DNA from 2 places in the Aeromonas simiae genome. Region 2 is predicted to be linked to the other one. Evidence: predicted binding sites of a transcription regulator. Region 2 holds the regulator's gene; the other holds the start of a gene.

Region 1 (15,981 bases), 940 kb from region 2:
AAGCCGACAGGGCGCGCCATCGGCTACACCTGCGCCGCCTGACCCTGGAGCCCGCAGCCTATGACGCAGCGGGCGGACTGCGCCCCTTCCTGCCGGCACTGGAAGCGGCGCTGGCCGATTATGCCCGTTTCAACGGCTGCACCCGCTGGAAGCTCGAGGCATGCAGCGACCGCACCCTACGCAGCCACTACCGCAAACAGCAGTGGCTGGCGGATTAACGCGGTGCAGGCCGAGCCATTTGCCGCGCTTTGGTTTACCATGGTCACACCTTGCTGCGGTGCCCGCCACCGCCCAACCTTGAGCGGCAACGCCGCCCCATCTTGGACACCATGAGCAAAACAGCACATTCCGGCTCCCAGCCCACCCTCTACTTCCACGATTACGAAACCTTCGGGATCAGCCCGGCCCGGGATCGGCCGGCCCAGTTTGCCGGAGTACGCACCGATCTCGACTTCAACCTCATCGGCGATCCGCTGGTCATCTACTGCAAGCCGCCGGCGGACTACCTGCCCGAGCCAGAAGCCTGCCTCATCACTGGTATCACGCCGCAAAAGGCCCAGCGCGACGGGTTGTGCGAGGCCGACTTCATCCGTCAGATCCACGACGAATTCGCCGCGCCGGGCACCTGCGTGCTCGGCTACAACAGCATTCGCTTCGATGACGAGGTGACCCGCTACACCCTCTATCGCAACTTTTACGATCCGTACGCCTATAGCTGGCAAAACGGCAACTCGCGCTGGGACATCCTCGACATGGTGCGTGCCTGCTACGCCCTGCGCCCAGAGGGCATCCAATGGTGCTTTGATGACGAGGGCAAGCCGAGCTTCAAGCTCGAGAACCTGACCCGAGCCAACGGTATCGGCCACGAGCAGGCCCACGACGCCCTCTCGGACGTGCTGGCCACCATCGCCATGGCCAAGCTCATCAAGACCTCCCAGCCACGCCTGTTTGACTACCTGTTTGAGCTGCGCAGCAAACACAAGGTAAAGGCATTGATCGACGTGGTGAACATGAAGCCGCTGGTACACGTCTCGGGCATGTTCTCCCCCTGGCAGGGGTGCGCCAGCTGGGTGTCGCCGCTCGCCTGGCATCCGACCAACCAGAACGCGGTGATCGTGGTCGATCTCACCCGCGATCCCCAGGTGCTGCTCGATTTAGACGCCCCCGCCCTGCGCGAGCGCCTCTACACCCGTAAAGAGGATCTCGGTGAGCTGGCCGCGGTGCCGGTCAAGCTGGTGCACATCAACAAGTGCCCTGTGCTGGCGCCCGCCGCCACCTTGACGGCAGAGCGCGCCGACGAGCTGGGCATCGATCGCGAGCAGTGCCGAAAGAGCCTAGATCTGCTGCGCCGTCACCCAGAGATCCGCGAAAAGCTGGTCGAGGTATTCAGCCAGGAGTGGCCAGGGCCGGCCGACAGCGACCCCGATACCCAGCTCTATGCCGGCTTCTTCGGCCAGGGCGACAAGGCGGCCATGGAGTTGGTGCGCGCCACCCCCCCTGAGCTGCTCGGTGAGCGGGCCTTCTCGTTTAGCGATGCGCGCCTGCCCGAGCTGCTGTTTCGCTACCGGGCCCGCAACTGGCCGCACACCTTAAACGACGACGAGACGCGCCGCTGGCGCAGCCACTGCGCCGACTACTTCGCCACTCGTCTGCCCGATTACGCTCCGCGCCTAGAGGCGCTGGCCAGCCAATATCAGGACGACGAGAAGCGTTTTACCCTGCTGCGCCAGCTCTACCTTTACCTGGAAAATCTGTGACTTTGTGAGCCCGCTCTCGCCTTTTCTCTTTTCGGCCTGGGGGCAGAGCGGGCATACTGCAAGACGATGACCTGCGTGCGACTGCCGAGGAATAGGATGGGAAAAACGAGCTCTGGATTGCTGTTGACTGCGCTGCTGGTGACCCTGCCTGCGGCCGCAACGCCGACAGCTCCCTTCTATCTGCTGGAGCTACCCAGCCAGGCCTATGGGGCACTGGCCGGCACCTTTTCCCACCTCTACAATGCCACCGACTTCACCCCGACCATCACCAACAGCTACTTCAGCCACTCCGATCTCTACAACTTCGCCGGGGTGCCGCTCGCCATCACGGCGCGCAACGGCTTTCAGTTCGAGCTATTCGGTCAGCTCTACAGCCAGGCTTCGCAGGGCTATGTGCACATGAGCGAGGATCAGTCTCTCTACGGGGTGATCCGCGCCGACCTGATGGGCAGCCAGCGGAACCAGATTGCCGGGGGGGCGGGCCTCGGTGTGCCGCTCAGCCCCTCCCTCTCCCTCAAGGCCATCGCCTCGACCAACGAGATCCCGGGCTATGGGCCAGCCAACCTCGCCGTCGGCATGGAGTGGCACTTCTAGCCGCACCGGCGCACAGATGAAAACAAAAAGAGGCCCGCGGGCCTCTTTTTGTTGATCAGGGCAGCCACACCACCTGCCCTTCGCCCGGTTGCAGCTCCAGCGTCGTGCCCAACGGGCGCTCGTCCCAAAACGAGCGCGCCCCGGCGGGCAGTGAAACACGCCGGCTCGCTTTACCCCAGTTGAACAGGCACTGCAAGCGGTGGCCATGCCACACCAGCTCGCCACAGGCAAAGTCCAGGCTGGCAAAGTGTGCCGCCGGCGCCTGCGCTTGGCACAGCGCCAGCAAGCGGTGCAGCCGCGCGGCCTGCTCGGGCGCCAGATCGCGCAACCGATCACCGGCCAGCACCATGCCCCCGCCCGCCACCATGGCCGCCAGATGGAAGGCATACTCTGCGGCGCTGGCATGCTGGCCGGGGAGATCCCGCAAACAGACACAGTCAGGATCGAGCGTCCAGAGCAGCTCCCCCTGCCAGGCACGGCAGAAAAGCTCGCGGGCAATCTGGCGGATCCGCGGGCCATTTCGCTCCACGTCATCGCCCACCCGCATGCCATCAACCAGCCCGATACTCGGCCAGATGGGGGCATTGCAGCCAAGCAGGAAGGAGGCCTCCCCGGCGCCGCGACGCACTGCCGCCATGCCGCGCCGATAGGCCTCGATACGGGTGGCTCCAGCATCGAAGAAGCGCCCGCCGTGGATGGCCCCCCAGAAGTTGGCGTCGAGCTTGAAGTAATCGATGCCCCACTGCTGGCGCAGCGTGCGAAACAGGCTCTCGAGGTGCTGCTGTACCTCGGGATGGGTGCCGTCGAGCACATACCAAGGAGTGCAACGCCAGCCTCCGTAGGTGACCGCCTCAGCAGGCAAGGGGTGACCCTGCTCATCCTTGACGAACCAGTCGGGGTGGTCGCGAAACAACTGCGAGCCCGGCTCGGCGATGAAGGGAGCGACCCAGAGCGCACTCTTGCGCCCGGCGGCACGGATCTCGGCGGCCAGCCCCGGCACGCCGCCGGCAAAGCGCGCTGAGGGGGTCAGCCAATCCCCCATGAAGGCCTGATAGCCATCGTCGATCTGCACGTATTCGAGTTCAGGAAAACGCGCCTGCATCTGGGTCAGGTTCTCGCGGATATCCGCCTCGGTCACCTCGGCATAGTAGTGATACCAGGAGCACCAACCGCTTGGCCGGCGCCCTGCCCGGCCACCGTGGCGCTCAGCCAGGCGGCGACCGAGTTCGCTCAAGAGCGCCGCACGATCCGGCCCTTCCAGACAGAGCAGCACCTCGCTGTGCCAGTGACCGCTCGGCGGCAGGCGTTGACCCTCGCAGCGCATGACGATCTGTAACCGCCCGCAGGGATAGAGGCGAAACTCGCCGCCAAAGCGCTCGGTACTGGCGAAGGCGAGCAGCAGCCAGCCGGTTGGCGTCTCGACCAGCAGCAGGTTGTGAACGGTGTGAAACCCTTCATCGCGGGTGATGCGATAAACGGCGGCATCGGGACAGCGCCCAACGGGCTCGGGGTGTGACCAAGAGCCCATGGTCTGGGCCAGCATCTGAAAACCCTCGCCATAAATAGGGGCATCGGCCAGACCGAGATCACCGTCAAACAAGGGCCACGCTTGCAAAGGCAACGGCGTCTGGGTCAGGTTGTCGAGGCGCACCTCGGCGCAGGGGCCATTCCAGGCGACGGTGGCCAGCATGCCGGGATGGGGCGCACCACAAGCCAGGGTACGCAGGGACGCGAGCAGAGTCACGAATACCTCTCTTTTCGTGGAACTGATGCCGGATTATTTGGCCTTTGCGCCCGCTTGTCCCTTCAGCATGAGAGGGGATCTGTTAAACTGCGCCCTTGCTCACATTTCTCAGGAGGGAGTGCCCATGTCGTTTCCCTTATTGCTGGCCTACCTGCGCGATGCGGCCGTGATCCTGGCAGCTCTGCTGCTGGGTAAGGGGCTCGCCGCCCTGCTGCCCTTCCCCTTTCCAGGCAGCATCATAGGTATGCTGATCTTGTTTCTGTTGCTCTCCACCCAGCTGGTGCGTTTGGCCTGGGTCGAGCGCGGCGCCACCTTGTTGCTGCGCCACATGGGGATCTTGTTCGTGCCGGTCGCGGTCGGGCTGGTGGCCTGGCTCGAGCCGCTCCATGACTCTCTGCCACTTATCCTCATCACCATCCTCAGTGGCATCGTGTTGATCCTGGCCTGCGTCGGCCATCTCTATCAGAGGATGAACAAGCAATGATGTTCTGGCTCGCCCTGCCACTGACCGTGGTGCTCTACTCACTGACCCGCACCCTCTATCGTCATCTCTCCTGGCCCGTGATCAATCCGGTGCTGCTGCCCACCTTAGTGATCGTCGCCCTGCTGCTCATGTTCCACCTGCCGCTCGAGCAGTATCAGCAAGGCACCACACCGCTGACCATACTGCTCGAGCCGGCCGTGGTCGCCTTGGCGCTGCCCCTCTACCAACAGGCACGGCAGATCCGTGCCAAGCTCAAGCCTATTCTGATCTGTTGCCTGCTCTCGGTGCTGATCTCCGTCATCACCACGCTGTTGATCGGTTACCTGCTGGGGGCTGATATCACTATGCTGGCCTCCATCGCCACCAAGTCGATCACCACGCCGCTGGCCATGAGCGTCAGCCAATCCCTCGGTGGCATCCCTGCCATCGCCGCCGCTGTGGTGGTCATTGTCGGGGTAACCGGGGCGCTGATCGGCTTTCCACTGCTCAAGCTGCTCCGGGTGACCGATCCGGAGGCTCAGGGTCTGGCCATGGGCGCCTGTGCCCATGCAATAGGGACTGCCGCCAGTGCTGAGCAAGGGGTGACACAAGGGGCCTTCTCCTCACTGGCCATGGTGGTATGCGGTATTCTCACCGCACTGACCGCCCCACTGCTGTTCGCCCTCTATCATCTGCTGGGGGCATAGCCGCTCCGCACTGAGAGCTGGCGCACAGTTTTGTCCTGATAAACGTTTGGCTTGCCAGGGGGTGCAATGATGCCCCCCTGGTCGTGATCACCATCACTATGTTCTCCTGTGCCACTGCCGTACAATGCCCCCCCGATTGGCCATGAGGAAGAGTCATGCATCCCCGTTTTGCCAAGCCTTTTGCCGACCTGCCGGCCTCATTGCAGGATGCCCTCGCCCCCCTGTTGGATCAGGATTTCAACGCCCGCTTCACCCCAGCCCAGATCGTCGAACTCAAGCGCGCCAGCCAGCTCGATGACAGGGCGCTGCGCCTTGCGCTACTGCCGCTGGCTGCCGCCTGCTCGGTTGCGCCCATCTCACGCTTCTATGTGGGAGCCATCGCCAGTGGCCTAAGTGGTGCTTGGTATCTGGGGGCCAATATGGAGTTTGCGGGTCAGGGGCTGTTTCACTCGATCCACGCCGAACAATCAGCCATCTCCAATGCCTGGCTCGGTGGTGAGACCGGGATAAGTGAGATCACTGTCAACTACACCCCGTGCGGCCACTGCCGCCAGTTCATGAACGAACTGAGTACCGCCAAGAGCATGGCCGTGACCCTGCCAGATGATCACAGCCCGCTGCACGCTTTCCTGCCCCACTCCTTTGGCCCGGGCGATCTGCAGATCAGCGATGCCCTGATGAGCCCGCAGGCGCATCCGCTGCACCTTGAGAGCCGCGATCCCCTTGAACTGGCCGCCTTGGCTGCGGCACGCAGCAGCTACGCCCCCTACAGCCAGGGCTATGCCGGTGTGGCCGTGGAGTGCGAGAATGGCCAGATCTACGAGGGGCGCTACGCCGAGAATGCGGCCTTCAACCCCAGCCTGCCCCCCATGCAGATGGCCTGTACCCATGCGGTGCTGGCCGGCGCATCGCTCGCTGACATCCGCCGGGTGGTGCTGGTTGAACACCGGGCCGGCCTCATCAGTCAGCTGGATGGCACCCTCTCTGTCATCAAGACACTACCGGGCGAGATCGCGTTTCAGCACTACGCGGTGTGACACGCGCTATTAGGTAAAGGATCAGTAAAGTCACTAGCCCCAATAGGGGCTGATGCATAGGATGGCCCGGGTCAAGCAGTCCGGGCTTTTTCATAGCCGGCTGCGCAGTCACGACAGAGGACTCAACATGAAATACTCCGCTCTCATTGCCGCTGCCCTGCTCGGCGTGGCCTCCTTTGGCGCCGCTGCGGCGCAAAAGCAACCCTGCCAACAGGCTCATAACAACTGCGGCAACGCCAAGGCTGCGCACCAGCAGCACGATAGCAAGCAGCCCAGCAAGAGCCACTCGGCCCATCAGTCTGACAACAAGCATCCGGGCAAGGAGCAACCGGCCCACAAGCCCGGCAACAAGCAGCCAAACAAGGATCAACAGGCCCACAAGCCCGGCAACAAGCAGCCAAACAAGGATCAACAGGCCCACAAGCCTGGCGACAAGCAACCGGGCAAAGATCAACAGGCTCACAAGCCTGGCGACAAGCAACCGGGTAAAGAGCAGCCGCTCAAGCGTTAATACCACCATGCCGATGCCTGCCATCGGCATCCTCTTTTCTGCGCAGGTGCATTGCCTTTTCCCACTCCTCCCCACACAATACTGGTTATTCATACAGTGCAATGGTAATGCAGATGGCAGGGCGTGGCAGCAGCAACAATGTGGATCACCGGTTTACCTTGCAGCGCATCGAGACCGTCGATGATGGCTGGTGGCAAGCACATAGCGCCCCTGCCCCCACCACCTCGGTCACCGAGATCAACGCCCGCTCCATCATCAGCCGCAACCGCTCGCCCGATGTCCCTTTCAATGCCTCGATCAATCCTTATCAAGGGTGTGAGCATGGCTGCATCTACTGCTATGCCAGACCGAGCCATGCCTACCTAGAGCTCTCCCCCGGCCTTGACTTCGAGACCCGGCTGTTTGCCAAGCAAAATGCGGCCGCGCTGCTGCGCGCCGAGTTTGCCCGCCCCGGTTACCAGCCCGAGGTGATCTGCATCGGCGCCAATACCGATCCCTATCAGCCCATCGAGCAGCGGCTGCGGCTCACCCGTCAGTTACTCGAGGTGATGCGCGATCACCACCATCCGGTGACCCTGATCACCAAGAGCGCCATGGTGCTGCGCGATCGGGACATTCTGGCCGAGCTGGCGGCCGAGGGGTTATGCCGAGTGATGGTGTCGGTGACGACACTAGATGAGGAGCTGCGCCGGCGGCTCGAGCCACGCACCACGCCGGGCCAGGGAAGAGTCAGGGTGATGGAGCAGCTCAACCGTGCCGGCGTGCCGGTCGGCGTGCTGGCCGCCCCCATGATCCCCCGCCTCAACGAACACGAGCTGGAGCGGATCTTGGAAGGCGCGGCAGCCGCCGGCGCTGACTGCGCCGGTTACATACTGCTCCGGTTGCCCCACGAGCTGGCCCCCCTGTTCACGCAGTGGCTGGCCGAGCACTATCCCCAGCGTCAGGAGGCAGTGCTCTCAATCCTGCGCCAGAGCCGCGAGGGGGCGCTCAACAGTCCGGCGTTTGGTACCCGGATGCGGGGTGAAGGGGAGTTTGCCGCCCTGCTGGCTCAGCGTTTTCGCCTAGCGGTGCGCCGCCTCGGGCTCGATCGCTCGCCAGCACCACTGCGCTGTGACGGCTTCCGCCGTCCTGGCGAGCAGCTTGCCCTCTTCTAGCGCCCGCCGCGCAGAGGCGCGCCGGGGCTCTCTTCCTGCACCTCCCACTCCTGCAACGCCTGCGGTTGCGACGGCGCATCCCCCCACATCAGGCACCAGAGATCCCAGAAGATCCAACTGCTCATCTCACGCTCTCCTTATCATGGTTGCCATCGAGCCTGACACAGCGCCATGACATCCCCGTGACGGAGATAAAAAAAGAGCGCCAATAGGCGCTCTTTTTCATCGGGAGGGGCTTACTCGGCGGTGTCGTCTGCCGGGCTTTCGCCCTCGGCGCTCACGTCACCTTCGGTGCTTACGTCACCCTCGAGCGGCTCGATCTCATCATCGTCATCGCTCTCGGCGATACGCTGCAAGCCGACCACGCACTCCTCTTCACCGGTGCGGATAAGGCGCACACCACCGGTATTACGACCGATGACGCTCACTTCACTGACACGGGTGCGAACCAGAGTACCGCCATCGGTGATGAGCATGATCTGGTCGGTCTCGTCGACCTGGATCGCGTCGATCACCTTGCCGTTACGCTCGTCCACCTTGATGGAGATAACGCCCTGGGTGGCACGGCTCTTGGTCGGATATTCGTCCAGCGCGGTGCGCTTGCCGTAGCCATTTTCGGTCGCGGTGAGGATGGCACCATCGCCACGGGGCACGATGAGGGAGACCACCTTGTCAGCGGCGCCCAGTTTGATGCCACGCACGCCAGCAGCAGTACGGCCCATCGGGCGCACACCCTTGAAGCTGCCGCCCTTGCTTTCGCCTTCGGCGGCGTCGTCATCGGACTCGGCCTCGTCACCCTCTTCCACTTGATCCTCGGCACGGCCGGCGCCTTCGAAGAAGCGCACCACCTTACCGGCGTCAGAGAAGAGCATGATCTCGTTGCTGCCGTCGGTGATGTCGACACCGATGAGCTCATCTCCTTCCTTCAGATTGATGGCTCGGATCCCCGAGGAGAGCGGACGGCTGAAGTCGGAGAGGCTGGTCTTCTTCACGGTGCCGTTGGCGGTGGCAAAGAAGACGTACTTGTCCGCATCGTACTCCTTGACCGGCAGGATGGCGGTGATGCGTTCACCCTCTTCCAGCGGCAGCAGGTTGATGATGGGACGGCCACGGGCGCCACGGGAGGCCTCCGGCAGCTGATAGACCTTGAGCCAGTACACCTTGCCACGGGTCGAGAAGCACAAAATGGTGTCGTGGGTGTTGGCCACCAGCAGGCGCTCGACGAAGTCCTCTTCCTTGATACGGGTCGCGGACTTGCCCTTGCCGCCACGGCGCTGGGCTTCGTAATCGGAGAGCGGCTGATACTTCACGTAGCCCTGGTGGGACAGGGTCACCACCACGTCTTCCGGGGTGATCAGATCTTCGATGTTGATCTCGGCGCTGGAGGCGCTGATCTCGGTGCGACGCTCGTCGCCATACTGCTCGCGCACGGCCAGCAGTTCACCCTGGATCACCTCCATCAGGCGGGTCGGGCTCGCCAGGATGTGCAGCAGTTCAGCGATGAGATCGAGCAGGGATTGATACTCTTCGAGGATCTTCTCATGCTCGAGGCTGGTCAGCTTGTGCAGACGCAGGTCGAGGATGGCCTGGGCCTGCTGCTCGGTCAGGTGATAGAGACCGTCGCGGATACCGAACTCGGGCTCCAGCCACTCGGGACGGGCGGCGTCGCCACCGGCCTTCTCCAGCATGGCGGCCACGTTGCCGAGCGCCCACCCCTTGGCAACCAGGCCGGCTTTCGCCTCGGCCGGGGTCGCGCTGTGGCGGATCAGCTCGATGATGGGATCGATGTTGGCCAGCGCGACCGCCAGACCTTCCAAGATGTGGGCCCGATCACGCGCCTTGCGCAGTTCGAACACGGTGCGGCGGGTCACCACTTCACGGCGATGCAGCAAGAAGGCTTCCAGCATCTCCTTGAGGTTGAGCACCTTGGGCTGGTTGTTATCCAGCGCCACCATGTTCATACCGAAGGTGGTCTGCATCTGGGTGTGCTTGTAGAGGTTGTTCAGCACAATCTCGCCAGACTCACCGCGCTTGATCTCGATGACGATGCGCATGCCGTCCTTGTCGGACTCATCACGCAGGGCACTGATCCCCTCGACCTTCTTCTCTTTGACCAGCTCGGCGATCTTCTCGATGAGGCGCGCCTTGTTGACCATGTAGGGGATCTCATGAACGATGATGGTCTCACGACCACTCTTGTCGTCCACTTCCACGTCCGCCTTGGCCCGCACATAGATGGAGCCACGGCCGGTACGGTACGCCTGCAGGATGCCAGAACGACCGTTGATGATACCGCCGGTGGGGAAGTCGGGGCCCGGGATGTACTCCATCAGCTCGTCGATGCCGATGTCGCCATTCTCGATCAGGGCCAGACAGCCGTTGATCACCTCGGTGAGGTTGTGAGGCGGGATGTTGGTGGCCATGCCCACCGCAATACCGGAGGAGCCATTCACCAGCAGGTTCGGCACCTTGGTCGGCAGCACAGCCGGGATCTGTTCGGTGCCATCATAGTTGGGCACCCAGTCCACGGTTTCTTTGTCGAGATCGGCCAGCAGCTCGTGGGAGATGCGCGCCATACGCACTTCGGTGTAACGCATGGCCGCGGCGCTATCGCCATCGACCGAACCGAAGTTGCCCTGACCATCGACCAGCATGTAACGCATGGAAAAATCCTGCGCCATCCGGACTATGGTGTCATACACGGCAATGTCGCCGTGCGGGTGGTATTTACCGATTACGTCACCGACCACACGGGCCGATTTCTTGTAGGGCTTGTTCCAGTCATTGCCGAGCTCGTTCATTGCGAACAGCACACGGCGGTGAACCGGTTTCAAGCCATCACGCACATCCGGCAGGGCTCGTCCCACGATGACGCTCATGGCGTAATCGAGATAGGAACTCTTGAGCTCTTCCTCAATGTTGACCGGCGTGATCTCTCTGGCCAGATCGCTCATAGAAAGCCTTAATCCCTATTTAGTTGTTCTTTGGCTTAAACAGCGCGTCATATTAACACACGGCGCCTAAATGCTTAAGCCAAAAACGGTTCTGGCCTGTCAGGGGGTGTCCGTTATAATGCCCGCAAAATGTCAGGACCGCCCCCCGGCGGTCAGCCAGAGGAAGTGTTGCGCATGAATGCTGAACAGATCGCCGCCAGCGGCAACGTCGATTCGTCGGAAATCGCCAAGTTCGAGGCCATCGCCTCGCGCTGGTGGGATCTCGAGGGGGAATTCAAGCCACTGCACCAGATCAATCCGGTGCGTCTGGAGTGGATTGATACCCAATGCGGCGGCCTGTTTGGCAAGAAGGTGCTCGACATCGGCTGCGGTGGCGGCATCCTGGCCGAGAGCATGGCCCGCCGCGGCGCCATCGTGACCGGCATCGACATGGGCAAAGAGCCGCTTTCGGTGGCCCGTCTGCACGCCCTCGAGCAGGGGGTAGAGCTCGAATACCGGCAGATCACCGCCGAAGCCCACGCTCTGGAGGCCGCCGGTCAGTATGATGTGGTGACCTGCATGGAGATGCTCGAGCACGTACCGGACCCGGCATCAGTGCTGCGCGCCATCGCCACCCTGGTGCGCCCCGGTGGCCAGGTGGTGGTCTCGACCATCAACCGCAACCCCAAGTCGTTTCTCATGATGATCGTCGGCGCCGAGTATCTGCTGAAGATGGTGCCCAAGGGCACCCATGACCACGCCAAGTTCATCATGCCGGCCGAGCTGTGCCACATGGCCGAGCGGGCCGGCCTGCTGGTGCGCGCGATGAGTGGCGTCCACTACCGCCCCCTGGCGGGGGATTTTCGCCTCGGTGCCAACGTCGACGTTAACTACATGGTCTCCTTGGTGCGTCCGGAGGGAGAGCGATGAGCCAGGTCACCGCTGTGCTGTTCGATCTCGACGGCACCCTGCTCGACACGGCGCCGGATCTCGGCGCCGCCGTTAACCACGTGTTGGTGGAAGAGGGGTTTGCCCCCTTGAGCGAACACATCATTCGCCAGACCACCTCCCACGGCGCACTCGGCCTGCTGCGGGCTGGCCTCGGTGACGAGCAGCTTGAAGAGCTCGGCGCCGCGCGCCTGCGCACGGCCCTACTCGACTATTACGCCGCCCATCTTTGTATCGGTACCCGCCCCTATGAGGGGATGATCGATCTCATCGACTGGCTTGAGGAGCAGGCCATGCCGTGGGGCATTGTAACCAACAAGCCCGGCTTTCTCACCGAGCCGCTGCTGGCCCAGTTGCCGGCCCTCAAGGGGTGCGGTGTCACGGTCAGCGCCGACACCCTGCCAGTGCGCAAACCCGATCCCGCTCCCCTTTTCTATGCCTGTGAACGGCTCGGGGTGAACCCGGCCACCACCTTATATGTGGGGGATCATCTGCGCGACATCGAGGCCGGCCGCAACGCCGGCATGCCGACGGCGATCGCGGGCTGGGGATATCTCGATGAGCGTGAAGATCCCGCAGACTGGCAAGCCGATCTGCACTTCGATACGGTGCAGGCGCTGCATCACTGGCTGCGAATGCGTCGCTAAGAGCGCGTGTGTCGCCCTGCTCTCTCCCCTTCCAGCCCACGGGGTGTCGTCAACTTCTGACAGAGGTTGCACAGCCAATAAACAGTGCGTTGGCACTAGTAAAAAGTGCCTCTCGGTGCAAGCAAAATAGTTGCGATAAATTTTGCCTCTGCCCGGATCTAGGAAGTGGAAAAGCGCAAGGAAGAGTTGCCGACTCCCTCGCTGTGAGCAGACACTAACAGCCACGCCAGACTCACACCTTATCCACAGGTAATGCACCCTTAGATGGATTGCAAAGACGTGTTTAACTCACTATCTTGTAGTCCGGTTTGAAAATAACACTATATCTTGTGCCTCACCCGCCAGCCCTCGCTGTCGCGGGTGAGGGTTTTCGGGAATCAAAAATAAGAAGGTCAATTCATGAACTTGTTTGTGACTAAGCGCAACGGCAATAAAGAGCCGATCGATCTGGACAAGATCCACCGTGTACTGGATTGGGCCGCCGAAGGGCTCGATAACGTCTCCGTCTCCCAGGTTGAGCTCAAGTCACACATCCAGTTCTACGACGGCATTCGCACTTCCGATATTCACGAGACCATCATCAAGGCGGCCGCCGATCTTATCTCCCAAGAGAGCCCGGACTACCAGTACATGGCCGCCCGTCTGGCCATCTTCCATCTGCGCAAGAAGGCCTATGGCCAATTCGAGCCGCCCCACCTCTACCAGCACATCGCCAAGCTGGTCGACATGGGCAAGTACGACAAGCACCTGCTGGAAGACTACACCCAGGCCGAGTTCGACGAGCTGCACGCGCATCTCGATCACAACCGCGACATGACCTTCTCCTACGCGGCCGTCAAGCAGCTGGAAGGGAAGTATCTGGTACAGAACCGGGTCACCGGCGAGATCTACGAGAGCCCGCAGTTCCTCTATATGCTGGTGGCGGCCTGCCTCTTCTCCAAGTACCCGAAGAGCACCCGTCTCGATTACGTCAAGCGCTTCTATGACGCGGTATCGACCTTCAAGATCTCCCTGCCGACCCCGATCATGAGCGGCGTGCGTACCCCGACCCGTCAGTTCAGCTCCTGCGTGCTGATCGAGTGCGACGACAGCCTGGACTCCATCAACGCCACCGCCAGCGCCATCGTGCGTTATGTCTCCCAGCGGGCTGGCATCGGCATCAACGCCGGTCGCATCCGCGGTCTGGGTAGCCCGATCCGGGGCGGTGAAGCCTTCCATACCGGCTGCATCCCCTTCTACAAGTACTTCCAGACGGCGGTAAAGTGCTGCTCCCAGGGCGGCGTGCGCGGCGGTGCTGCGACCCTGTTCTACCCCCTGTGGCACATCGAAGTCGAAAGCCTGCTGGTGCTGAAAAACAACCGCGGCGTAGAAGAGAACCGGGTTCGCCACATGGACTACGGGGTGCAGATCAACAAGCTGATGTACCAGCGTCTCATCAAGGGCGGTGACATCACCCTGTTCTCCCCGTCCGATGCGCCGGGCCTGTACGACGCCTTCTTTGCCGATCAGGACAAGTTCGAACAGCTCTACGTCCAGTACGAGCAAGATCCCTCGATCCGCAAGAAGACCCTCAAGGCGGTCGATCTCTTCTCCCTGATGATGCAAGAGCGCGCCGGCACCGGCCGCATCTACATCCAGAACGTGGATCACTGCAACACCCACAGCCCGTTCGATCCGAGCGTGGCCCCGGTACGCCAGTCCAACCTGTGCCTTGAGATCGCGCTGCCGACCAAGCCGCTCAACAACATCGACGATGAGAACGGCGAGATTGCCCTGTGCACCCTCTCCGCCTTCAATCTCGGCGTCATCAACAAGCTTGAAGATCTCGAAGAGATGGCCGAGCTGACCGTGCGTGCTCTGGATGCCCTGCTCGACTATCAGGACTACCCGATCGGAGCCGCCAAGAAGGGCAGCATGAACCGCCGTACCCTGGGGATTGGCGTCATCAACTACGCCTATTACCTCGCGAAAAACGGCGCCCGTTACTCCGATGGCTCCGGTCTGGCCCTGACCCACCGCACCTTCGAGGCGATCCAGTACTACTTGCTGAAGGCCTCGGTACAGCTGGCCCGCGAGTTTGGCGCCTGCCCCTCCTTCAACGAGACCACCTACGCCCAGGGCATCCTGCCGATCGACACCTACAAAAAGGATCTCGACGGCCTGTGCAACGAGCCGCTGCACTACGACTGGGAATCGCTGCGCGAAGAGATCCGCCGCGTGGGTCTGCGTAACTCCACCCTGACCGCCCTGATGCCGAGCGAGACCTCCAGCCAGATCTCCAATGCCACCAACGGCATCGAGCCGCCGCGCGGCCTGGTGTCGGTCAAGGCCTCCAAGGATGGCATCCTCAAGCAGGTGGTGCCGGAATACAGCCGCCTCAAGGATCAGTACGAACTGTTGTGGCAACAGCCGAGCGTCGATGGCTACCTGCAACTGGTCGGGATCATGCAAAAGTTTGTGGATCAGGCGATCTCCGCCAACACCAACTATGATCCGGCCCGCTTCGAGGGTGGTAAGGTGCCGATGAAGCAGTTGCTCAAGGATCTGCTGACCGCCTACAAGTACGGGGTCAAGACCCTCTACTACCACAACACCCGTGACGGTGCCGACGACACGCAGACCGATCTGCAAGATGACGGCTGTGCCAGCGGTGCATGCAAGATCTGATACGATGGGCGGGAGGTAATACTCCCGCCCTGCTGCTTTGGTTTATCCCCTCGTTCCCACTTATTTTTTGAAAAGAAGAAGCTATCGCCATGGCCTACACCACCTTCAGTCAAACCAAGAATGACCAGCTCAAAGAGCCCATGTTCTTCGGCCAGCCGGTCAATGTGGCTCGTTACGATCAACAGAAGCACGAAGTCTTCGAGCGGCTGATCGAAAAGCAGCTCTCCTTCTTCTGGCGCCCTGAAGAGGTGGACGTATCGCGCGATCGCATCGACTACCAGGCCCTCCCCCCCCACGAGCAGCACATCTTCATCTCCAACCTGAAGTACCAGACCCTGCTCGACTCCATTCAGGGACGCAGCCCCAACGTCGCCCTGTTGCCGCTGGTGTCGCTGCCGGAGCTGGAGACCTGGATCGAGACCTGGTCCTTCTCCGAGACCATTCACTCCCGCTCCTATACCCATATCATCCGCAACATCGTCAACGATCCGGCGCTGGTGTTCGATGACATCGTGACCAACGACCAGATCCTAAAGCGCGCCAGCTCCATCAGCCACTTCTATGACGACCTGATCGAGGCGACTGCCGTTTACAATCTGCACGGTGAAGGAACCCACACCATTGCCGGCAAGACAGTGCACCTGACCCTGCGCACGCTCAAGAAGAAGCTCTATCTGTGCCTGATGAGTGTCAATGCGCTGGAAGCAATCCGCTTCTACGTCAGTTTTGCCTGCTCCTTCGCCTTCGCCGAGCGCGAGCTGATGGAGGGCAACGCCAAGATCATCAAGCTCATCGCCCGCGACGAGGCGCTGCACCTGA
Region 2 (15,981 bases):
GGTCACTTCGGCTTCGAGGAAGGCGAGCAGCTGCTCGGCGGCACCGATGGCCTGTGCCCTGGCATGGTAGTGGGTGCCAAGCTCGCGCAGGGGGGCGTAGAACTCGGGGGCGAGGAAGAGCACAAACAGGCCGGTGAAGAGGGTGACCTCGGCGCCGTAATGGCCGAAATCGAGGTGATCGATATAGGTAAAACCAAAGTAGACGGCCACCAGCGCCACCGAGATAGCGGCGAAAAACTCCAGTACGGCGGTACTGAGGAAGGCCAGCCGCAGCACCTCCATGGTGCGCTCGCGAAACTCCTCTGAGGCGCGCTCGATCGCTTTGCCTTCGGCAGCGGCGCGCAAAAACAGTTGCAGGGTGCGCAGCCCCTTGAGTCGATCGAGGAAATGGCCGGAGAGGCGCTCGAGCGAGCGGAAGTTGCGCCGGTTGGCATCGGCCGCACCGACGCCAACTAGGATCATGAACAGTGGAATCAGGGGTGCGGTGCCGAGCAGGATGAGCCCCGCCGCCCAGTTGACCGGAAAGACCGCAACCAGGATCACCAGCGGGATGAAGACGGCAATGGCCATCTGCGGTAGGTAACGGGCGAAGAAGTCCTGCATCTCTTCTATCTGCTCGAGCAGCAGGCTGGCCCAACTGCCGGCCGGACGACGCTGAACATAGGCGGGCCCGAGGGCGGTGAGACGGGTCAGCACCAGATCGCGAATGGTCTGGCGTACGGTGGCGCCGGCATGGAACCCCGTCACCTCGCGGCCATAGGCAGCGAGTGCCTTAAGGGCGGTGACGGCCAGTAGGGCGGCAAAATGGGGGAGATACTGCTCGGGGGTATGCCCCAGCATAATGAAGCCGTGCAGCAGGGTCGCCAGTAACCAGGCCTGGGCGACCATCAGCATGCCCTGAACCAGCCCGAGCGTAATACAAAGGGCTATCCAGCGCCGGCCATGGGCCGACTGTTTGCGCAGCCAGCCGTACAGGTGCCGCTGTGTCTGTTTATCCATGCCACCTCCGGATGCGTGGGGTGGCGCAAGACTATCCTCGCGCCATGGGCTTGGCAACCTTAGTGCACGGAGTAAAGGGGATGTTGAGGGTGAAAAATAGCCGTCTTGGATGAAGAGTGTGCAAACGCACGGGGGAAGTGCAAAAAAATAGTGAAATGGCGTTGCGCTTATCCTTAAAAGTCATATAGTAAGGCGCACAAAGCGGGTGTAGTTCAATGGTAGAACGGGAGCTTCCCAAGCTCTTAACGTGGGTTCGATTCCCATCACCCGCTCCATACATTGATGTTTGGCGGGCATCGTATAATGGCTATTACCTCAGCCTTCCAAGCTGATGATGCGGGTTCGATTCCCGCTGCCCGCTCCAATCATGAAAAACCCGCTCATCGAGCGGGTTTTTTGCTATTGGCGGTTTGTGGGTGCCAAGGCAACAAAAAAGGGCGCCTAAGGCGCCCTTTTTGCATCAGCCGGATTATTCCACTTCCAGCTCGCCGCAGAAGCGATAGCCTTCGCCATGGATGGTGGCGATGATCTCCGGAGTGTCAGTGACGCTCTCGAAGTGCTTGCGGATACGGCGGATGGTCACATCCACGGTGCGGTCGTGAGGCTTGAGCTCACGGCCGGTCATTTTCTTGAGCAGTTCGGCTCGGGTCTGGATCTGGCCCGGGTTCTCGCAAAAATGCAACATGGCGCGAAACTCGGAGCGCGGCAGCTTGAACACATCGCCGGTGGGGCTCACTAGGGCCCGGCTGTTGATATCCAGCGCCCAGCCGTTAAAGGTGTAGCGCTCGACCTGCTTCTTCTCTTCACCCAGGCCGTTGACGTTCATGGTTCGACCCAGCAGATTGCGGGCCCGAATGGTCAGTTCACGCGGGTTGAACGGCTTGGTGATGTAGTCATCGGCACCGATCTCAAGGCCGAGGATCTTATCCACTTCGTTGTCGCGACCGGTCAGGAACATCAGGGCGATGTTGTCGTGCTCGCGCAGCTCGCGAGCCAGCAACAGCCCGTTCTTACCAGGCAGGTTGATGTCCATGATCACCAGATTGATGGTGTGCTCGGTGAGGGCCTGGTGCATCTCATCGCCGTTGTTGGCTTCGAGCACGGTATACCCTTCGGCCTCGAAGATGCTCTTGAGGGTATTGCGGGTGACCAGTTCGTCTTCGACGATCAGAATGTGTGGTGTTTGCATGGATGTTCCCAAATTTGTAGCAACTGATTATTCAAAATTTAACACTGATTGGTACTTCCGCCCCTGACCCCCGGAGTCCTGAAAAAGAATTACATCATCCTGAGGGAACAGGTCAGGTCGGAAAAACCTGTAATCTGGTTGTGGCACAATCCATGGCCGCTCAACAGTCTCTGGTTTTGAAGGCAGACCGCATCCGTGAAGGTAATCCGTTAACAGCAGAGGTGGCATTTTAGCAATTAACAGTGGCATAACAACACTCTTTGCGGTTGGGTAGCAAGTTTTTAACTCAGGTTTGATATAAGTCAAAACAGTGTTTACACCAAGATACGTAGCTGTGAGCAAGGTCGAAACCGCCTCTCATTTTAACTCAAAAGAGGTATTCGATATGTGGGAAAACTACAAACAAATCTGCTTTATCGCCCCATCAGCACCTCCTGAGTGGGACGATTACGCCATCATCACAGCTTGGAATCCTGGTAGCCTGCCCCTGTCGCAGGAACAAAATGAGGGGCGGCATCGAGCTTTGCAGGAGCGGGTGTGCCATTTTCCCTCCCAAGAGGTGTGGGGGAGTGCCCCGGATCGCTCATGGCAGGAGTTCAGTCTGGCGGTTGCCTGTCCTCTGCCCTTTGCCCTCTCGCTGGCAGAAGAGTTTGGACAAAATGCCATTTACTGGGTCGAAAAAGGGGAGCTCTTCTTGCTGCCAGTGCGACTACGGCATGAGAGGGAGAGCTTAGGGAGGATTGCGCGCTGCTGGATTGCCGATGCAACTTAGAGGTGAAATAATGAACATTCATTTGTCAAGGATGATAAAGGAGTGTTCATGTCTCTTCCGGCTCCCTTCGATCTGCTTCCTGATCTTTGTGACAACCATCAGGGGTTGCTCCACGTCGCCGCCCCTGGTTTTGTCGACTTCGGCGGCAAAAAAACGTTTCACGGGGTTGCTGTGACCCTTTCATGTTTCGAAGATAACAGCCTGGTCCGCGACTTGGTGGGACAAGACGGCCATGGCAAGGTGCTGGTGATCGATGGAAAGGGGTCGCTGAGGCGGGCGCTGCTTGGCGATTTGCTGGCACAAAAAGCCATGGACAATGGCTGGGAAGGGATCGTTATCAATGGGGCGGTGCGTGATGTGGTGACACTGGGTTCTTTGCCTCTGGGGGTCAAGGCACTGGCAGCCTGTCCGGTGAAAACCGAGAAGTTAGGTGCCGGAGAGCTGGGGCTGGTGGTGAGCTTTGCCGATGTGACGATTCATCCCGGTGATTATATCTATGCCGATCCCAACGGACTGGTTGTCAGTCGGGTTCAGTTACCTGCTTAGAACTGAAACCCAAGGCCCAGAGTCAGGCTTTGTTCGGTGCTGACACCAATGTCGGCTTGCAGGGAGAGCGATGATGGCAATTGGTAGACGCCGTTGAATTGCAGCTGAGTATGGGCTGATGCCCGGTGGAGCTGTCGTATCTGGCTACCCAAGCTCAACGATGGCATCAGCTGATAACGTACACCGGATCCCAGTGTGTAGCCTTGAGCCTCTTCGCTGGAAGAGAGCATTGAACCGGCCTCGACAAACCAGTACCAGCTCTCTGACAGGGGGAGCTGATACCCTGAATTGATGATCCAGAGATCGAAATGTTCATGCTCTGTATTGTTTTGTTTTCCCATCAACACGCCGGAATAGCCGTGGGTATAGAGTGACTCGCTCGTACTGCGTTCACTCAGTACATCGTCCCATGTCGCTGCGCTAGCGCTGACAGAGAGCAGTATGCTTGCCCACCCCCACAATACCGGCAATGCGCTCATTGGACCTCTCCTTGTTGCCAGACGAGGTACAAGCATGGCACATGCGACCAGCTCGCCACCGAATATTTTATCAGCAGTTGCTATCGTGGCAGCAACAAAAAGCCGGCCATAATAGGCCGGCGGCTGGTTCATGAATGTGCTCAGGCTGCCTGAGACTTCTCCTTGATGAGTTTGTCGACGACCCCCGGATCAGCCAGGGTCGAGATATCACCCAGGCTATCCGTCTCGCCGGTGGCAATCTTGCGCAAGATACGGCGCATGATTTTTCCTGAGCGGGTCTTGGGCAACCCCTCAGCCCAGTGGATGATGTCAGGCGTGGCGATAGCGCCAATCTCCTTACGCACCCACTCTTTGACCTCCTTGTGCAGCTCTCGGCTGGGCTCCTCGCCTGCGATCAAGGTGACATAGGCATAGATCCCCTGGCCCTTGATGTCGTGAGGGACGCCAACCACGGCTGCTTCGGCTATCTTCGGGTGCGCCACTAAGGCTGACTCGATTTCGGCTGTTCCCATTCGGTGGCCGGAGACATTCAGCACATCGTCGACCCGGCCGGTGATCCAGTAGTCACCATCAGTATCACGGCGAGCGCCGTCACCGGTGAAGTAGCGGCCGGGGAAGGTGGAAAAATAGGTCTGCTCGAAGCGTTCGTGATCGCCATAGACGGTGCGCATCTGCCCCGGCCAGGAGTCGGTGATCACCAGATTGCCTTCGGTGGCGCCATCCAGCGGTTCGCCAAGATTATCGACCAACGCAGGTTGTACCCCAAAGAAGGGGCGGGTGGCCGAACCGGGTTTGAGATCGGTCACGCCGGGGAGCGGGGCAATGAGAATGCCGCCGGTTTCAGTCTGCCACCAGGTGTCGACGATGGGGCAGCGCTCATCACCAATGGTGCGGTAGTACCACTCCCAGGCCTCCGGGTTGATGGGTTCCCCCACTGACCCCATGATGCGTAGGCTCTGGCGCGAGGTACCTTGTACGGCTTCGTTACCCTTGGCCATTAAGGCGCGAATGGCGGTGGGGGCCGTGTAGAGAATGGAGACCTGGTGCTTATCCACGACTTGGCTCATTCGATTCGCTGCCGGATAGTTGGGCACCCCTTCAAACATCAGGGTGGTCGCACCGTTAGCCAGGGGGCCATAGACCAAGTAGGAGTGGCCGGTGACCCAGCCCACATCGGCCGTACACCAGTAGATATCCTCGTCGTGATAGTCGAAGACATACTTGAAGGTCATGGTGGCATAGACGAGATAGCCACCGGTGGTGTGCAGCACGCCCTTAGGCTTACCGGTGGAGCCTGAGGTATAGAGAATGAAGAGCGGATCTTCTGCATTCATGGGCTCGGCCGGGCAGTCATGACCGACAGTGGCCATGGCGTCATGCCACCAGAGGTCTCGGTGAGCATGCCACGCGATATCACCACCGGTGCGCTTGAGCACGATCACTTTGCTGACCTGGGTCTCCGGGTTGGTGAGCGCCTCATCCACATTTTTCTTAAGTGGCACCGGACGGCCACCGCGCAACCCTTCGTCGGCGGTGATCACGATGGAGGAGCCCGAATCAATGATGCGGCCAGCCAGGGCATCGGGCGAGAAACCACCAAAGACGATGCTGTGCACGGCCCCTATACGGGTGCAAGCCAGCATAGCGATGGCCGCCTCCGGCACCATGGGCATGTAGAGGCACACCACATCACCACGGCGCACCCCCTGCGCTTTCAGCACATTGGCAAATTTGCACACCTCTTCGTACAGCTCACGATAGGTCAGTTGGCGATCTTCTGCCGGGTTGTCCCCTTCCCAGATGATGGCAACCTTGTCACCGCGCTCACTCAGGTGGCGATCCAGGCAGTTGGCCGAGACATTGAGCTGGCCGTCTTCATACCACTTGATGGAGACGTGACCGGGATCGAAGGAGGTGTTCTTGACCTTGGTGTAGGGCTTGATCCAATCGACAATCTGGCCGTGTTCACCCCAGAAGGCATCAGGGTTGTCCACCGAGAATTGGTACATGGTGTCATAGCTGGCCCTGTTGATGAGGGCGTGGGAGGCAATCTGTTCTTTGACCGGGTAGACCTTGCTGTCGCTCATAGCGGCTCCTTGGCGAATCGTCCTTTTAATAATTAGGTAACAACTTATACCTTGCGGCCACAGGGACAATTAGACTTTTGGATAGACCGGTGAGCCATGTATTCGCCTATCCCATTGATCTGTCATGTTTGCTGCGGGCTGTGGTTTGCTGAACAGGTAACCTTGGCCATCTTCGCACCCCAACTGTTGCAAGAAATGGTACTGCTCCTCCTGTTCTATCCCCTCCGCAGTGACAGTGAGATCCAGATTGTGCGCCAGTGTGAGAATGGTGCGGCACAGTTCGCAACTGTGACGGTCATGGGGAAGTGGTTGCACGAATGAGCGGTCTATCTTGATGCGATCGATGGGCAGGGACTTAAGCAGACTGAGCGAGGAAAAGCCGGTACCAAAGTCGTCGATGGCGATCATGACGCCGAGCTGTTTGAGGCGACTGAACAGGGTCAGGCTCTGATCCACTTGCTGCATGATGCTCTCTGTGACTTCCAGCTCCAGACGCTCGGGTGGAAATCCCGTTTCATCGAGAATGCCTTGTAATTGCTCTATGTAATCACTGGCGCGTAGTTCACGTACCGATACGTTGACCGCCAGCCGGGTCAGTGGAAATCCGGCTTGTAGCCAGTGTTGCCCCTGTTGACAGGCCGTGCGCATGACCCAGCGCCCTAACCTGTCGATGAGGTCACTCTCCTCTGCGATGGGGATGAATTTGTCCGGCGTCATCAGCCCTCGTTCGCCGTGGTGCCAGCGCAATAGCGCCTCGACGCCACACAACTGGCCTGAATGCAGGGCGATGATGGGTTGGAAGAAGAGTTCCAGTTCCTGACGCTGAATGGCTTGCGAGAGTCCCTGCTCGAGTTTGAGCTTGTCGAGGCTGCGGCGGGCCATGTCGGGGGAGTAAAGTAGGCAACGATTACGCCCCTGGCTCTTGGCTTCATACATGGCGCTGTCGGCCGCTTGCAGCAGGGCTTCTGGGGTGGTGCCATCGTTGGGAAAGATGGAGATACCGATGCTCGCCGAGATGGTCACCGGATCTGAGCACAGCATCAGCGGTAGGCGAATGGTATTGAGGATCTTGTCGGAAAGCACCTCAAGCTCCTGCGGGTGGGTAAGGCGGGGTACTAGGATCAGGAACTCATCGCCGCCAAGGCGGGCCACAATATCAGTGCTGCGGATGATGCCTTGCAAGCGACATGCAAGCACTTTGAGTAGCTCATCCCCTGCGCTATGACCCAGGGTGTCGTTGATCAGCTTGAAGCCATCAAGGTCGAGAAACAGCAATCCCAGACTGTGATGATTGATGCGGGCGGTCTGTAGCTCAATCCCCAGCCGCTCCTGAATGAGGTTGCGATTGCCAAGGCCGGTCAAGGCGTCATGGTAGGCAAGATGGTTGAGCTGTGCCTCGACATGGCGCATGGCGCTGATATCAGAAAACGCGATGACATAGTGGGTGGTCTTGCGTCCCTGCCCATACACGATACTGACGTGCTGCCAGGCCGTGAAGGGTTGGCCATCACGGCGCAAGCAACTCATCTCTCCATGCCAGACCGGGTTCTTGCGCCCAAGGGTGTGCCAGGGATATTGGGAATCCCCCTGCCTGCGCGTCTGCATGAAGCGGTCTGGGGATTGGCCAAGCACTTCATCGCGGGAGAAACCGGTGAGCCGGGTAAATGCAGGATTGACCGAGATGATCTGCTGCTGCTCATCCATGATGATGATCCCTTCTGCCGCCGTGTCGAACACCACATTGGCTTGCCGGAGCAACTCTTCACGTCGGCAGCGTTCGGTGACATCGAGAAAAACGCCGATCATCCCCTTGCGGCCATCTCCTAAGTCGCGGTAGTCGGCATAGAGATCGATCCAGGCCAGATCGCCTTGTGGGCGCAGATAGCCGAGCGTCAGGTTGAAGGCACCATTGCCACGCAGCGCCTTGCGCAGTTGCTGCTGCGAGGGTAGGAGCAGTAACCGGGTAAATTGCTCGATTCCCTGGCAATGACCGTCCGGGAACAACCGGACCAAAGGGTCATTTCCGCTCAGATGCAGGATGTCGCGCTCCATGTCCCATTCCCACAGCCCGAGTGCTGCTGCCTGCATGGCCAGCCGCAAGCGCTGCTCCGTCTGGCGTAAATTCAGCTCGGTGCGGCGGCGGGCCAGCGCCATCTGCAAGGTGGCCTTGAGTTCGCGCAGGTCAAACGGCTTGAGCAAATAGCCATAAGGCAAACTGGCCTCGGCCCGCTCCAGACTCTTCTCCTCGGCATAGGCGGTGAGAAAGATGACCGGCAACTGCCAGCGCTGGAAGATGGTGGATGCCGCCTCGGTGCCATCCATCTCGTCTTCCAGATTGATGTCCATGAGGATCATGTCCGGTTGCAGTGAGCCGGCCAACTGGATGGCGTCGCTCCCTCGTGAGGCCATGCCCACCACCTCGTAGCCGAGATGGGTCAGGCTGTTTTTCAGGTCGAGCGCCACGATGCGTTCATCCTCGACAATCATGATGCGTTGCTGCATGACGTAATTCCTAAGCAATGTGGGGAAGGGAGAGCAGGAAGTGGCAACCGCGTTCACACGGCTCGACACTCAGGTGCCCACTGGCCTGTTCGGTCAGCAGCGGCAGCAGTTGGAAGCCGAGAGTCAGCGTCTCGCCAAGGTGAATATCGCTGGGCAGCCCGATGCCATCGTCTCTGACCGTGATGAAACAACCATCCTCACAGGGGCTGAGGGTGATACAGATGGTGCCGCGTTGTTCATTGGGAAACGCGTGCTTGAAAGCGTTGGAGATGAGTTCGTTGACCAGCAGGCCACAGGGAACGGCCCGCTGTAGATCCAGAGTGATAGGGTGGTCTGGCTGCTGGATATGCAGACGGATGCGGTCGCTATGGGATTGGAAGGTCTCTGATTGCAATCGTGCCAGACGCTGAAGATAGAGGCCCAATTCAACCTGGGCATAGTCATTGCGCTCATAGAGCAATTGATGGATGAGGGCGATGGCCTTGACCCGTCCCTGGCTTTCGCTGAGCAGTTGACTGGCTTCGGGGCTGGCGTGCCGGGTCTGCAAGTTGAGCAGGCTGGAGACCACTTGCAGGTTGTTCTTGACCCTGTGATGCACCTCGTTGAGAAGGGCGGTCTTCTCCTGGAGCGCTTTTTCCAGCATGGCTTGGTCGGCTTTGCGCTTAGTCACATCCTGAATGGTGGCGAGGACATGCAGGCGATCGGCCGCTTGCAGCGGATTGAGGCCGATCTCGACAGGGAATTCGCTACCATCTTTACGCCTGGCATAGAGCTCTTTGCGCCCCGCCATGTCACGCGCTTCGGGTGCGCGCAGAAAATGGCTGCGCCGTTCGAGGTGGCCCCCCCGATAGCGCTCCGGCATCAGAAACTCGATGGGGTGTCCGATCATCTCTTCACGGCGATAACCGAACATGCGTTCCAAGCCGGCATTGACCAACACCAGCAGGCCGTTTTCATCGACCATGGCCAGCCCATCCGGGGCGGCCTCCACCACTTGGCGAAAGCGCTCTTCCGAGCTGTTGACTGCATCTCGATCGAGATGTTGTGCCGTGATGTCTTGCACGATGGCCAGTATGCCGTTGGGCTCACCGCACTCATTGAGCAGGGGAGAGTAAGTGGCCAGCCAGTGACGGGAGCTGCCGCCATGGGCGGCGGTATAACCGCTCAGTGGCAGCTCGACAAACTCTTCGCCCGTGGCAAGCACCTGTAGCAGCAGGGGCTCAATGGTGGAGGCCAGCGTGGGGATGATCTCCCTAATGTGACGTCCCCGATGCGCTTCGATAGCACAGCCATTGATATCGGCTAGCTCCTGGTTGACCTCGCAATAGTGCAGCCGCTTATCGATGATCCCGATCCCCAGTGGGGCGACGGCAAACAGCTGCATCAGCAGTCTGTTGTCACTGAAACCATGGGTGAACAGGCTCTGCGGCTGGTTGAAGAGTCCCGGCGACATGGATGTCCCCTTCTGACAAGGTTGTCAAAGGAGTATGCGTCATCCCGCTGGATGTGCCAGATGGAGGCGATCAGCCCTTGGTTCGAAAACAGGCCTGGATAGAGCGTGAGAGTACCAGCACGCACAAGAGCAGAAAGGGGAGTGCTGACAGCCAATGCAGCAGGGGAGAGCCGGTAAGCTGGCTCTTGTCGGCCAGCTCCAGCCAGGCTGAGAATAGGACAAACATGCCCATGCTCTGAAAACGCCGCCTCAGCACCACCTCGACACCGAGATTAGCCAGATAAAGGGTCAGCAGCATACCGGCCAGGGCCGCCAACTGGCCGGTGCCATAGAGTTCCCGATCCGTATCGAGCAGGAGCATGCCGAGAAGGCGCCACCCCTGCTCGGTGGGTTGCAGGATCAGCAACCAACTGGCAATGAGCAGCCAGGCCGTCTTCACTGCGCCGGTTGGACCAGCGTGAGGTAGTTGGCATCCATGGTCAGGAATACACCGAGCAGGCGGGCACAGGCGCCGTAGAAACCAAATTCATCCTGGCTGCGGCAGCGGGCCTCAAAGTCGGGGTACCAGACGAGCAGGTGCTCGTGCAGCAGTGAGGCTTGCTCATCCAGCCACTGGGTACGATTTTCGGCGCTCTGGGCCTCGGCAGCACGAATGATGAGGCTCCCCATCAGATCCAGCTCGACCGAGAGGTGATCGAAGGGAGGCTCATATTTGTCGTCGACGGCGATGGCAAGACGCTCGAGACGCGCCTGCATCCGAGCTGCACTGTGAGCCTCGTGATGGAAGGTGGATTCAAAAGGCGGCACGTGCGCCGCACTGCTGCGGCTAAACAGCGCAGTGAACTCTTGTGCCAGTGCGGCTTGCCGTGTCGGGCGAACCAGCAGGCGGGCGATGGCGTCGTTGAGCTCGGCAACGGCCTCGCGCATGGGATCCAGGGTCGAGAGGCTCTTGAGGAAACTGCGCACGTCATAGCTGTCGTATTCGGCAATCTCCTCATCGCACAACGGGTGTGCGAACAGAGTGGCAAACCACCAGTAGAGCTCGGCGCGGCGTTCGCTGGTGGCCATAAATTCCTGCATTCATTCCTCCGTAGACGGCAATCGAGGCGTATTGAGCCCGATTTTAACGGCTTTGCTAATAAAGGCCACCCTTGCAGGCTCACTCCTCGCCGGGACGTGTCGTGAAGCGGGGCAGCGTGTCACAGATCTCGTGCCAAGGTGCCTTGGAGCCGACGAAGATGTGGAAGGTCGGTGTCTGACTCGGAGGGGTATCGAGTATCCCAAGGCGCAGGTTGAGCTTATTGCTCGAGCGTTTGAGGCTGTAGAGGCTGGCGCCACAGTGACGGCAGAAGGCGAGACGGGTTTCGGCGGATTTGTCATACAGGGCGATGGCCTCGGCGCCGCGCACCGTGGTGACCAGGGCGGCATCGAGACCACCGACGCTGGAGAAGGCGGCCCCGGTAAATTTGCGGCACTCACTACAGTGGCAGTGACCCACATAGTCGAAACGATCGGGCAGGCGCAGTTGGACGGCGCCGCACAGACAGCTGGCGGTGAGCATGCTCATAAAGGCTCCTGGTTAGGTCGAGGAAAAAGATCATGGTGCATCAGCTGGCCACGGGCATCTGGAGTGCCGACAGGTTGCCAGCCGAGACGGCGATAGAAATTGGCTGCCCGGGTATTGCCAGAGCCAACCCGCAGCCCCGCCCGATGGCTGCCGGCAGCGCGGATGCGCGCCAGCGCTTGGTCGTGCAGCCACAGCCCTGCCCCGCGACCGCGCCATGGCTCGCACAGATAAAGGAGGTAAAGATAGCCTTCCTGCACGCCGTCCGGGCGAACCAATGCAGGGCTCAGCTCGAGCTGACCGATGATCTCATCCTGATGCCAGAGGTGATACAGGCGTCCGAGTTCGTGCAATCGGGCAAGCCAGGCCAGGGTGTCCTGCTCATCGAAGGTATCGAGCTGGCCGAAGCTGATGCGCCAAGCATCGCGGCGAAAGGGGAAGGCGTGGCTCACGTGATGGCTTGGATGGGCGGGAAGCAATTGATACATGGTGGCTGGCGGGGAGGTGATGGCGGAATGCCCATCGTATACCCCTTCTTTAATGCGACGCAATTTACAAGTTATAAACATTTTTTTAAGTGCTCGGGCTGTCGCTTTGATCCCTGTCACGTTACAATACCTCGCCTTGATTACACCCCACGCGCAAACGATTTTCAGGAGATAAACGGATGTTGAAACGTGACATGACCATTGCCGGCTATGATCCCGAGCTGTGGCAGGCCATCACAGACGAAACCCGTCGTCAGGAAGAGCATATCGAGCTGATCGCGTCTGAGAACTACACCAGCCCCCGTGTCATGGAGGCTCAGGGCTCCCAGCTGACCAACAAGTATGCTGAAGGCTACCCGGCCAAGCGTTACTACGGCGGTTGCGAGTATGTCGACGTGGTCGAAACCCTGGCAATCGAGCGCGCCAAAGAGCTGTTCGGTGCCACCTACGCCAACGTGCAGCCACACTCTGGCTCCCAGGCTAACAGCGCCGTCTACATGGCCCTGCTGCAACCGGGCGATACCGTGCTCGGTATGAACCTGGCCCACGGTGGTCACCTGACCCACGGCTCTCCGGTTAACTTCTCTGGCAAGCTCTACAACATCATCCCCTACGGCATCGATGAGTCCGGCAAGATCGACTACGACGAGATGGAGCGCCTGGCCGTTGAGCATAAGCCGAAGATGATGATCGGTGGCTTCTCCGCCTACTCCGGCGTGGTCGATTGGGCTCGCATGCGTGAAATCGCCGACAAGATCGGAGCTTGGCTGTTTGTCGACATGGCCCACGTGGCCGGTCTGGTGGCCGCCGGTGTCTATCCGAACCCGGTGCCGCACGCCCACGTCGTCACCTCCACCACCCATAAGACCCTGGCCGGTCCGCGTGGTGGTCTGATCCTCTCTGCCGCTGACGACGAAGAGCTCTACAAGAAGCTCAACTCCGCCGTCTTCCCGGGTGGTCAGGGTGGCCCGCTGATGCACGTCATCGCCGGCAAGGCCGTCGCCTTCAAAGAAGCGCTGGAGCCCGAGTTCAAGACCTACCAGGCTCAGGTGGTGAAGAACGCCAAGATCATGGCCGCCACCTTCATCGAGCGCGGTTACAAGATTGTCTCCGGTGGCACCGACAACCACCTGATGCTGGTGGATCTGATCGGCCGTGAGCTGACCGGTAAGGACGCCGATGCTGCACTCGGCAAGGCCAACATCACCGTCAATAAGAACTCGGTGCCGAACGACCCGCGCTCCCCGTTCGTGACCTCCGGTGTGCGGATCGGTACTCCGGCCATCACCCGCCGTGGCTTCAAGGAAGCTGAGTCTCAGCAGTTGGCCCACTGGATCTGCGACGTGCTGGATAACCACGACAACGACGAAGTGCTGGCCACCGTGCGCGAGAAGGTGCTGGATATCTGCCGCCGTCTGCCGGTTTATGCCTGATAAGACGCGAGTCTGACCAATGCCGCCCTCGGGCGGCATTGTTTTTTCTGGATTTTCTTACCCGTGCTACACTGGCGCTCATTTCGTGAGACAAGCAGCGGAGGCACCATGCATTGCCCCTTTTGTAGTGCCGTCGACACCAAGGTGATCGACTCGAGGCTGGTGGCTGACGGGCATCAGGTCCGTCGTCGGCGCGAGTGCCTGCAGTGTCGCGAGCGCTTTACCACCTTTGAGATGGCCGAGCTGGTGATGCCGCGGGTCATCAAGAGCAACGGCTCGCGCGAGCCGTTCAACGAGGACAAGCTGCGCGCCGGTATTCTGCGCGCCCTGGAGAAGCGGCCGGTCAGCATGGAGGCCATCGAGCAGGGGATCAACCGCATCAAGTCGGCCCTGCGCGCTACCGGCGAGCGCGAGGTGCCGAGCAAGCAGGTCGGTAACCTGGTGATGGAGGAGCTCAAGGCCCTCGACAAGGTGGCCTATATCCGCTTCGCCTCTGTCTACCGCAGTTTTGAAGACATTCGTGAGTTCGGCGAAGAGATCGCCAAGCTGGAGATGTGATGTTTAGCCAAGACGATCATCGCTGGATGAGCCGCGCCCTCGAACTGGCGCGGCGCGGCGTCTACACCACGGCCCCCAATCCCTGCGTCGGCTGTGTGCTGGTGCGTGATGGTGAGGTAGTGGGCGAGGGGTATCATCAGCGTGCCGGTGAACCCCATGCCGAGGTGTACGCCCTGCGCGCAGCGGGCGAGAAGGCCCGTGGTGCCACCGCCTACGTGACCTTAGAGCCCTGCTCTCACCATGGCCGCACCCCGCCGTGCGCCAACGCCCTGATTGAGGCTGGCGTCGCCCGGGTGGTGGCCGCCATGGTCGACCCCAATCCCCAGGTGGGCGGACGCGGCCTGCGTCTGCTCTCCGAGGCCGGCATCGAGACGGCCCACGGCCTGCTGGCGGCTGAGGCCGAGGCGCTCAATCCGGGCTTTTTCAAGCGCATGCGTACCGGGTTCCCGCGCGTCACCCTTAAATTAGGGGCGAGCCTCGACGGGCGCACCGCCATGGCGAGCGGCGAGAGCCAGTGGATCACCTCTCCCGAGGCGCGCCGCGACGTGCAGCGCCTGCGTGCTCGCCACGATGCGGTGCTCTCCACCGCCACCACAGTGCTGGCCGACGATGCCTCGCTCACCGTGCGCTGGGACGAGCTGCCCGAGGGGGTCAAGGCCGCCTACCCGCGGGAGCGTCTGCGTCAGCCCAAACGCATCGTCATCGACTCGAAAAACCGCCTCACCCCGGCCCAATCCCTGTTTGCCCGTGAGGGTGAGGTGTGGCTGGCGCGCCACACCGCACAAGGGCAGTGGCCTGCATCGGTCAACGAGCTGCTGGTGCCGCGTCTGGGGGAGGGGCTCGATCTGGTGAGCCTCTTCATGCTGCTGGCCAAGCAGAACATCAATTCGGTGCTGGTGGAGGCAGGGGCGTCGCTCGCCGGAGCCCTCATCAGCGCGGGGCTGGTCGACGAGCTGGTGCTCTATCAGGCACCAATTCTGATGGGCGATGCAGGCCGTGGCCTGTGCCATCTGCCGGGGCTGGAGAAGCTTGCGCGCGCCCCCAAACTCGAGCTGAGCGACGTGCGTCGCGTCGGCCCGGATATCCGTATCACAGCCAAGGTAGTCTGACATGTTTACCGGCATCATCGAGGCGGTCGGCACCCTGACCGCCATGCAGCGGCAGGGGGATGACATGACCCTCACCGTACACGCCCCCGGGCTCGACTTCTCCGACGTCAAGCTCGGCGACTCCATCGCCACCAATGGCGTGTGCCTGACCGTGGTCAGCCTTGGCGATCACAGCTACAGCGCCGATCTGTCGCTCGAAACGCTCTCGCGCACCCGCTTTGCCGAGGCGAAAGTGGGTGATACCGTTAACCTAGAGAAGGCCCTGCTGCCCACCACTCGCCTGGGTGGGCATTTGGTCTCGGGCCATGTGGACGGCATCGGCGTGGTCAAGAGCAAGAGCAGCAGCGGTCGCGCCATCGAGTACTGGATTGCGGCGCCGGAAGAGCTGGCCCGTTACATCACCGAGAAGGGGTCGATTGCCGTCGATGGCATCAGCCTCACGGTCAACGGTGTGAAGGGGCGTGAGTTTCGCCTCACCATAGTGCCGCACACGGCCCTTGAGACCACCATAGCCCAGTGGAAGCCGGGTACCCGGGTCAATCTGGAGGTGGATCAGATTGCCCGCTATCTGGAGCGGCTGATGCAGGGGCGCGCCGAGAGCGGCTCGACCCTGACCCTGGAGAAGCTGGCCCAATCCGGCTTTTTGTGATCGCAGTAGCATTGAAACGGCCCGGTTTGCCCTCATCTTGACCGGGTACCCTAGACGACTTCTGGAGAAGCACATGGCACTGAGCAGCACCGCCGATATCATCGCCGACATCAAGGCCGGCAAGATGGTGATCCTGATGGATGACGAGGACAG

What was found. Region 2 encodes NrdR, which represses ribonucleotide reductase genes. Its sites were predicted from a motif close to CACNNTATANNGTG; they were not measured.
Region 1: a site for NrdR is predicted at 12,814-12,827, ahead of nrdA (class 1a ribonucleoside-diphosphate reductase subunit alpha). Genes of this name have one in related genera too.

What each region holds. Positions count from the first base shown of each region.
Region 1 covers NZ_CP040449.1:1,798,308-1,814,288, forward strand. Annotated here, with positions in the region: gene FE240_RS08525 (winged helix-turn-helix domain-containing protein) at 1-218, shown strand, start outside; gene sbcB (exodeoxyribonuclease I) at 330-1,757, shown strand; gene FE240_RS08535 (hypothetical protein) at 1,854-2,351, shown strand; gene FE240_RS08540 (glycoside hydrolase family 36 protein) at 2,407-4,041, opposite strand; gene FE240_RS08545 (CidA/LrgA family protein) at 4,220-4,579, shown strand; gene FE240_RS08550 (LrgB family protein) at 4,576-5,265, shown strand; gene cdd (cytidine deaminase) at 5,421-6,302, shown strand; gene FE240_RS08560 (hypothetical protein) at 6,430-6,813, shown strand; gene FE240_RS08565 (PA0069 family radical SAM protein) at 6,927-7,967, shown strand; gene FE240_RS19000 (hypothetical protein) at 7,964-8,092, opposite strand; gene gyrA (DNA topoisomerase (ATP-hydrolyzing) subunit A) at 8,204-10,921, opposite strand; gene ubiG (bifunctional 2-polyprenyl-6-hydroxyphenol methylase/3-demethylubiquinol 3-O-methyltransferase UbiG) at 11,096-11,830, shown strand; gene FE240_RS08580 (HAD family hydrolase) at 11,827-12,495, shown strand; gene nrdA (class 1a ribonucleoside-diphosphate reductase subunit alpha) at 12,895-15,162, shown strand; gene nrdB (class Ia ribonucleoside-diphosphate reductase subunit beta) at 15,252-15,981, shown strand, end outside.
Region 2 covers NZ_CP040449.1:861,222-877,202, forward strand. Annotated here, with positions in the region: gene cydD (heme ABC transporter permease/ATP-binding protein CydD) at 1-999, opposite strand, end outside; tRNA gene FE240_RS04105 (tRNA-Gly) at 1,201-1,274, shown strand; tRNA gene FE240_RS04110 (tRNA-Gly) at 1,289-1,363, shown strand; gene arcA (two-component system response regulator ArcA) at 1,469-2,188, opposite strand; gene FE240_RS04120 (DUF3293 domain-containing protein) at 2,574-2,960, shown strand; gene FE240_RS04125 (putative 4-hydroxy-4-methyl-2-oxoglutarate aldolase) at 3,009-3,506, shown strand; gene FE240_RS04130 (hypothetical protein) at 3,503-4,117, opposite strand; gene acs (acetate--CoA ligase) at 4,126-6,072, opposite strand; gene FE240_RS04140 (two-component system response regulator) at 6,142-8,574, opposite strand; gene FE240_RS04145 (PAS domain S-box protein) at 8,585-10,027, opposite strand; gene FE240_RS04150 (hypothetical protein) at 10,098-10,466, opposite strand; gene FE240_RS04155 (molecular chaperone TorD family protein) at 10,463-11,107, opposite strand; gene FE240_RS04160 (GFA family protein) at 11,187-11,594, opposite strand; gene FE240_RS04165 (GNAT family N-acetyltransferase) at 11,591-12,079, opposite strand; gene glyA (serine hydroxymethyltransferase) at 12,259-13,512, shown strand; gene nrdR (transcriptional regulator NrdR) at 13,621-14,070, shown strand; gene ribD (bifunctional diaminohydroxyphosphoribosylaminopyrimidine deaminase/5-amino-6-(5-phosphoribosylamino)uracil reductase RibD) at 14,070-15,179, shown strand; gene FE240_RS04185 (riboflavin synthase) at 15,181-15,828, shown strand; gene ribBA (bifunctional 3,4-dihydroxy-2-butanone-4-phosphate synthase/GTP cyclohydrolase II) at 15,902-15,981, shown strand, end outside.